Regions from separate parts of the Methylovorus sp. MP688 genome, predicted to be linked through region 2. Evidence: predicted binding sites of a transcription regulator. Region 2 holds the regulator's gene; the other holds the start of a gene.
What was found. The regulator sigma-54, encoded in region 2, starts transcription at its own class of promoters, with help from an activator protein. The targets are predictions, from matches to a motif close to TGGCACNNTTCCTGCT.
Positions count from the first base shown of each region.

Region 1: the regulator sigma-54 is predicted to act here: its motif matches at 2,748-2,763, upstream of MPQ_RS02245 (SelT/SelW/SelH family protein).

Region 1 covers NC_014733.1:459,845-464,056, reverse strand. Annotated here, with positions in the region: gene MPQ_RS02265 (AarF/ABC1/UbiB kinase family protein) at 1-359, opposite strand, end outside; gene MPQ_RS02260 (hypothetical protein) at 414-731, opposite strand; gene MPQ_RS02255 (C40 family peptidase) at 863-1,399, shown strand; gene MPQ_RS02250 (EAL domain-containing protein) at 1,452-2,240, opposite strand; gene MPQ_RS02245 (SelT/SelW/SelH family protein) at 2,371-2,646, opposite strand; gene MPQ_RS02240 (S41 family peptidase) at 2,843-4,212, shown strand, end outside.
Region 2 covers NC_014733.1:227,216-231,427, forward strand. Annotated here, with positions in the region: gene hprK (HPr(Ser) kinase/phosphatase) at 1-920, opposite strand, end outside; gene hpf (ribosome hibernation-promoting factor, HPF/YfiA family) at 1,003-1,332, opposite strand; gene MPQ_RS01055 (RNA polymerase factor sigma-54) at 1,360-2,814, opposite strand; gene lptB (LPS export ABC transporter ATP-binding protein) at 2,839-3,561, opposite strand; gene lptA (lipopolysaccharide transport periplasmic protein LptA) at 3,618-4,175, opposite strand; gene lptC (LPS export ABC transporter periplasmic protein LptC) at 4,156-4,212, opposite strand, start outside.

The DNA.
Region 1 (4,212 bases), 230 kb from region 2:
AGCGCTTTTTCCAGCTCAGGCAGCAGCTCTTCAAAAGCCACTGGCGGCACTTGATCCTGCAGCTTGGCAAACTCGGCAATCCAGTTCGGCGGAAAAATATCGGGACGGGTTGCCAGCACCTGCCCCAATTTCACGAAGGTTGGGCCCAGCTCCTGAATCGCCAGGCGCGCGCGCACTTCGGATGGCAAGCTCATGACCTCGCGTGAAGCCTCTGAATTCAGGGCATTGCCCGCCCTGCGTATAAAGCTGCCACGCCCAAGACGCTTGGCGACATCCCCCCAGCCATAGCGCATCAAAATACCGGCGATGGCCCGAATACGGCGGAAGTCACGAATAACGAAGAGGGTGGCACGAATCATGGGCGTTAATTTATTCCTGTTAGGTGGGTGACATTAGCGCTACGTAACTTGAGGCTACTTGATGCGGGAGACCTTGCGTTCCAGCCTGTCCGCCAGCTTGATCAGTCGGCGGGCAGCGCCATGCGCCAGTCTGGCTTTTACTCGTTCCGCCGCCCGGCCCGCCATCTTGCCGCCTTCCCGCGCGCTGCTGCGAATTTCATTTACAACGCCTCTGGCAATCAAACGCAAACGTTGCCTGGTGCTCACCCCCATGTGATGTGCGTAGTCGGCCAAGGTGCCCTGCAAGCCCTCTTGCGGTCGCTGCACATCATGCGCCAGCTGAGGGGAGGAATAGCGAATATTGCGGAATTTCATCAGGGAGTGATTGCGCATACCAGGCTCCGGCGTTGGTGATGTCTTGAGCCTGATTCTACACTATGGTTCCTTGGCAACCGAAGACCGAAAATAATTTCACATTGCGTCAAGGGTTTACAACACGCGTCTTTTGCTTTTAGAATCGGGGCATGCGTTTTGCCACCCTCTTCATTTTTCTCGGCTTGTTGTTCACCAGTTTTTGCCATGCGGCAGAGACGCGCGCGGACAATGGCACCACCAAATCAGGCTTTGCTGCCGACACGGCTGACTGGTCTGACACGGCGCAAGAAGTGCTGCTAAACGCGCTCAGCCTGACTGGCATTCAGTACAAATATGGTGGCAACTCTCCGGACACCGGGTTTGATTGCAGCGGTTTTGTTCGTTATGTATTCAAGCAGGCAGCCAGCCTGACCCTGCCGCATAATGCGCGCGCCATCAGCCAGTTGGGCCAGTCGGTATCCAAAGATGAGCTGCAACCCGGGGATCTGGTATTTTTCAATACGCTGAAATCTGCCTTTTCTCATGTGGGCATTTATCTGGGTGACAACCGCTTTATCCATGCCCCCAGCACGGGCGGCGGCATTCAGGTGGTGGATATGAAAGATGCCTACTGGGCCAAACGCTTCAATGGCGCCCGACGTATTGAGCCGAGTGAAACCGAATCCAGCCAGCCTTCCCTCAAGTAATACCCCCCGCCGCAACCTCTGTTTCAACTGCCTTTCCTTACCACCCTGTCGTTTATAGCTTGGCCGTAATCTCTTGCTTGGCAAACAGTCCGCCTTGCACATAATCCACGCCAAAACGTTTCGCCCATTCGAATTCTTCGCAGCTATCAATGCCACTCATGATGACATGCACGCCTATGCGCCGGGCAGCGCTCACCAGCCAATCGACCATGGCCTGAGCGGCGTTTTCATTCATGCTGCGCAACTGCTGACCATTAAATTTGATCACCGTGGCATCCATAAAAGCACTCAGTGAAAACATGCCCCAGCGCACGCCCACATCCTCCAGCGCTACCGAAGTGCCGCTCTGCTGCAATAGCTCGATCATGCGTTGCGAGCGCTGGGCATCGGCCAGATTATGATTTTCGACGATGTTGACCAGCAGCTCGCGCTCGGTCCAGGCATGGGTCTTGAACAGCTGCAAAAACGGATTATCCAGATGGTCACCACCTTCAAAAAAGCTGTCGATATCCAGATCCAGCATCAGCCATCCCTGGCTAGGCGCCTGCGCGATCTGCAAGCGCTTCATCTCTAGTTCGGTATAAAACAGCAGCAAGGGGTTGCGGTGCAGGCTGGCAAACATGCGCCCTGCATCCAGCGCTTGCTGCTCGGCATTCCAGAACCTGGCAGAGGCCTGATAGCCCATCACTTCGCAAGCCTGCACGTCGACAATAGGCTGATACTCCACCCCAAAGCGCCGGGACATCACCACATCCAGCATGTCATGGGCAGGCAGTTCCTCAGGGTCTAGTGCCTGGCTGGCAAACAGCGCTTTTAACTCAAGCCGGTTAATCGCATTCATTAACATTCACCTCAATCAGAATCACATACAGCCAATTCTATTTGAGAATGATTATTATTTAAAGTAAAAATTTGCAAAATTAAGCTTAAAAATTTATCCCTTAAAATTTATGCATTTCTGCAAACGCCTCCTAGCGATCACTGTGCCCAAGAGAACGCTCAGGATCAATGCGGTCACGGATCAGCTGCTTTAATTCTTTGGACTCGGGGAAGCGCTCCATCTGTTTTCGCGAAAAAATGACCTCGCCATTCAGGCGCACCTCAAAAATGCCCCCGGTACCCGGAACCAGCGATACACGTTCGATGTCCGATTCGAAGGTCGTCAATAACTCTTGTGCCATCCAGGCCGCTCTCAGCAACCAGCGGCATTGGGTACAGTATTCGAGTTCGATATGATGTGATTTCATGACAACCTCAAGTTAGCAAGATGTTAGGTATGCAAGATTTTGACAAATAGCGTAAAAAACCGCCTAAAAACACTCGGCGGCTTTGCAAGCTCCCATTAAATAGCGGAAAATATGCAAGCTTTGCGTTAAGCTCAATTTTAATCTGATTAATCATTAAGTACTTCCCATTACTTTTCCCATGAAGGAATCGTGTCACATGCGCGCAAAATTCGAAAAATTCGGCCTCATCACTGCGGGTGCTGTTCTGGGCATCATGCTCAGCCTCAACTACTCCGCCGTCGCCGATAAGGAAACCAAACCACAGCTGCCTATCGACGATTTGCGCACCTTCGCTGAGATTTTCGGCAAGATCAAAAGTGACTACGTAGAACCGGTGGAAGACAAAAAACTCCTGACCGAGGCTATCAACGGCATGCTGTCCGGGCTGGACCCTCACTCGGCCTATCTTGATGCTGATGGCTTCAAGGATCTGCAAGCCGGTACGCAAGGCGAATTCGGCGGCCTGGGCATAGAAGTCGGCATGGAAGATGGTTTCGTCAAGGTAGTTTCCCCGATTGAAGACACCCCTGCCTACAAGGCCGGCCTCAAGAGCGGCGACCTGATCGTAAAACTGGATGAAACCCCGGTTAAAGGCATGACGCTGAATGATGCCGTCAAGCGCATGCGCGGCAAGCCAGACACCCCCATCACCCTGACCATCCTGCGCAAGGGCGAAGCCAAACCTATCATCGTGACCCTGAACCGGGCCGTGATCAAAACGCAAAGCGTGAAATTCAAGCTGACCGAACCTGGCTACGCCTATGTCCGCATCACCCAGTTCCAGGAACACACTGGTGAAGACCTGGCCAAGGCCCTCAAGACCATGCGTGACGAAAACAAGGAACCGTTCAAGGGCCTGATTCTGGACTTGCGCAACAATCCAGGCGGCTTGTTGAACGCAGCTGTTGGTGTTTCGGCTGCCTTCCTGCCCAAGGGTGACCTCGTGGTCTACACCGAAGGCCGCACGGAAGATGCCAAGATGCGTCTGACCGCACAACCTGAAAACTACGTGCGCGGCGGTGGTGATTACCTGCGCAACCTGCCTGCGGACATCAAGACCGTGCCCATGGCAGTATTGGTAAACGGCGGCTCCGCTTCGGCTTCTGAAATTGTGTCCGGCGCTCTGCAAGATCACAAGCGCGCCGTCATCATGGGCACCCAGAGTTTTGGCAAAGGCTCCGTTCAAACCATTCTGCCCATGAATAACGGCACCGCCATCAAGCTGACAACTGCGCGCTACTTCACGCCTAACGGCCGCTCCATCCAGGCCAAGGGCATCGTGCCGGACATCGCTGTGGAAGAAGGAACGATCAACACCGTCGAGCAAGGCATGAATCTGCGCGAGGCTGATCTGTCACATCACCTGTCCAACCCTAAGGATGGCGATACTCCGGTGACGATTGAAACGCCAAAAACCCCGGCCAACAGCCAGGATGATGCCAAGCCAGCCGACAAGGATGGGAAGGACAAAGCCGCTGACAAGGCTCCCATGGAGCCAGGCTCCAAGAACGACTACCAGTTCACTCA
Region 2 (4,212 bases):
CGATGCTGGCGCTGCATGAACTGCTTGGTGCCGTTAATGCCGCGCAGCAACAGCATGTGGTTGCGCACGGCGACTTCGACCAGCACCGCAATATTGCGGCCGGCCGCCACGGGAATCATGACTTTGGGGATTTTTACGCCCAGGATTTTTTCGTGATGCGATTTGATCTTGAGCCTGTCCAGCAGTTGCGGCGCCAGAGTATCGGCCATCTCAAGCTGAATGATGAGATCGAGCGGTTTGGTGGGCTTGACGGCATTGTCACCAAACAGGGCACGGATGTTGAGGATGCCGAGGCCACGCACTTCAAGGAAGTCCTGCAGGATAGGGGGGCAGCGCCCTTCAAGCCGGTCCGGCGCAATCCGGTAGAAATCGACAATATCATCCGCCACCAGACGATGTCCGCGCGAAATCAGTTCCAGCGCGAGCTCGCTTTTACCAATGGCCGGGTTGCCCTTGATCAGGATGCCAAAGCCCTGCACTTCAATGAAAACACCATGGGAGCTCTCGGATTCGGCGACGGCTTGCGCCAGATAATGGCTCAGGACATCCATCAGCCCCGGGCTGCGCATGGGTGAGGTAAACAAGGGGGTTTGAAAATCATCCGAGGCTGCATTCAGCTCGGCGGGTGGTTTTTCACCATTGGCGACGACAACGGCGGCCAGGTCGGTGGAAAACAGATTGTGGATGGCTTTCTTGAGCTCTGGCTTGGGCAGGCTGCGCAAGTAATCCATCTCAGCACAGCCCAACACCTGCACGCGGTTGGGGTGTACAAAATTCAGATGCCCGATCAGTGCCAGCGAGGGCTTGGTCACCGTTTCACTGGTGAGCAGGTTTTCGCCGCCATTCAGCCCGGAAACCCAGGTGAGCTTGAGATTGCGGCGCATATCCCGGTAAAGCTGTGCAACACTGATGGTAGCCATATGATTACCTTATGTTCGGCAGGGACAAGGCGACTGGCGATATGTAAGACAACACGCCTTTGCCTTGTCCCCGGTTAGACCTTTATTCCGCAGCCGCCTGGTGCTTGAGGGCACCGTTGGCCTTGTGATGGTCGCTTACTTTTTCCTTGTGCTTCAGAACCTGGCGATCCAGCTTGTCAGCCAGCGCGTCAATCGCGCCGTACATGTTTTCACCGCTGCTTTCGGCATGGATATCGTGACCCGGCACATGAATGGTGGCCTCCACTTTCTGCGCCAGCTTCTCTACGCTCATGGTGACTTTGACGTCAATCACATGGTCGAAGTGGTTACTCACGCGCTCAAGCTTGCTCTGCACATATTCGCGCAGGGCTGGGGTAACGTCGAGATGGTGTCCGGTGAGATGCAGGTTCATGATTTACTCCTTCAGGTAAAACGCAGATCAAAGCGATCTGCGCTGGTTGGCCGCGGGTATCTGCAAAGACTCGCGGTATTTGGCAATGGTGCGACGAGCAACCACGATGCCCTGTTTACCCAGGATATCCGTGATCTGGTTATCCGACAGCGGCTTTTTCGGGTTCTCTTCGCTGACCATTTGTTTGATCAGGGCGCGTATGGCAGTGGCGGAACAAGCGCCCCCGGATTCGGTAGCCACATGGCTGCCAAAGAAATATTTAAGCTCGTAAACTCCGCGTGGGGTGAGCATGTACTTGCGCGTGGTAACGCGTGACACCGTGGATTCGTGCAGGCCCAGCTCATCGGCAATCTCGCGCAGCACCAGGGGGCGCATGGCGACCTCGCCGTGCTCAAAGAAATTGCGCTGGCGATCCACAATCGCCTGAGAAACGCGCAGGATGGTGGAGAAGCGCTGCTGGATGTTCTTGATCATCCACTTGGCTTCCTGCATCTGGCTCATCAGGTATTGGCTCGAGCTTTCGCGGTTGCGCTTGAGGATGCCGGCATACAGCTGGTTGATGCGCAGCTTGGGCACGACTTCGTCGTTCAGATGGGCCAGCCAGACACCTTTGATTTTCTTGACCACGATTTCATGCTGAATGTAATGATCAGACGTGATTTTGCTGAATTCACCACCTGGGCGGGGATTGAGTTGCAGCACCAGCTGTTGCACTTCGCGCAATACATCATCGTCGCAGGCCAGCAATTTTTTCAGTTTTGCGTAATCGCGGGCTGCCAGCAGGGGCAAGTGCGTTTCGGCAACCTTGATGGCGAGATCCACATAAGGCGTATCTGGTGGCAAGGCGCGCAATTGCAAGGATAGGCATTCTGCCAGATTGCGCGCGCCTATGCCGGGTGGGTCCAGGTTCTGGATATGCTTGAGCGCCGTCTGCAACTCCAGCATGTCGATTTCGAGCTCCGGTGGCAGCATCTCGGCCAGCTCTTCCAGCGACTGCTCCAGATAACCGTCGTCGGTAATGGTATCGACCAGCAGCATGGACAAGGTCTGGTCGCGCTCGGACAGTGGCAACAGTTTGAGCTGACCTAGCAGATGATCGCGCAGGCTGAGGCTGACCGCTTCCTGGTAGCTGAAATCATTGTCATCGTCATTGCCGGAGCTGCTGTCTTCCCAGCGGTTGCTGCCGCTGCTGCTGCCGAATTCAAAATAGTCATCGCCACCAAATTCATCCTGGCGGGGAGCTTCCTCCGGTGTGGCGGCCACGCTGGGCTCAGGGGCTACTGGCGCCGCAATGAAGTTGTCGGGGATTTCCAGCGGTTCTTCGATCTTGTCAGCGCGTTCCAGCAATGGATTCGCCTGCAGTAGGGTTTCCAGCTCCTGATTGAGCTCCTGCGTGGATAGCTGCAACAAACGGATGGACTGCTGCAGTTGCGGAGTCAGCGCCAGGTGTTGCGAAAATTTGAGTTGTAAGCTTTGCTTCATACGTGGGGGCCGCCAAATGTGTGCTTAGAGGCGGAAGTCCTTACCAAGATACACTTCTCTTACGCTATCGTTGTGAATAATTTCGCTGGGCTTGCCTGCCGCGAAGACGCGTCCTTCATTGACGATATAGGCGCGGTCGCAAATACCTAATGTTTCCCGCACGTTGTGGTCGGTGATCAGCACGCCGATATTGCGTTCGGTCAAAAAGCGGATGATCTTCTGAATGTCCAGCACGGCGATGGGGTCGATGCCGGCAAATGGCTCATCCAGCAGAATGAAGCTGGGGTTGGTGGCCAGGCAGCGGGCGATTTCAACGCGACGGCGCTCACCGCCGGACAGGCTGACCGCCATGCTGTTGCGGATATGCGTGATATGCAGTTCCTGCAGCAGCGATTCCAGCTGGTTTTCCATCTGTTCCGGCGCCAGTTTCTGCAACTCCAGAATCGCCATGATGTTTTCGGCCACCGTCATCTTGCGGAAAATCGAGGGCTCCTGCGGCAGATAGGCGAGGCCCAGGCGCGCACGACGGTGTATGGGCAGACGGCTCAGATCCTTGCCATCCAGCAGAATGCGGCCATCATCCAGGGCCACCAGCCCCACCATCATGTAAAAGCTGGTGGTCTTGCCTGCACCGTTAGGGCCCAGCAAGCCCACCACTTCGCCGCTATTGAGTTGCAGCGAAATATCCTGCACCACCGTGCGGGATTTATATTTCTTGCGCAGACCTTCTACGATTAATTGGCTCATGTTTACTCAGGTATATCGTGTTGCACGCCAGACTGACGGATTGTCAGCATGGCAGGTTAATTGGCCGTCGCGCCATCGGTGCCAGCCGGTTTTTTCTTGGGCTGAATGACGGCACGTACACGCCCGGTCGGTGTGGCAGGCGTTGCTGCCTGGCTGCCACCGCCAATCACCTCGGCATATTCGGCATTGGCGTCATACATGATGTAGTCACCATGCACGATGTCATCGCCTTTTTTAACCCAGGCCTTGGTGTAGAGCTGTACCTTGTCCATACGTCCATCGTACTCGATACGTTGACCGCTGCCTTCCATATATTCGTTTTTACCTTCCATTTTTTGCTTGAAGGTGGAGGGCGTCTGCGGATTACCGTAGGTCGTGCTGTGCTGAAAGCCTTCTTTGTCCTCGCGCACCACCAGCTTATCGCCACGGATGATCAGCGTCCCCTGGGTGAGGATTACATTGCCGGTGTAGATGCTGGTCTTTTTGGCATCATTTACGGTGACGGCATCTGCTTCCAGATTGATGGGCTTGTCCTTGTCCGCCTTTTCGGCGTGTGCAGGCAGGCAGGCCATCATCAAAAGTAGCGGCAAAAAGCTACGGGGCAGGGTTGTCATATTTTCTCCGAATCCGGGCTTGGTTATTGGTACTGGT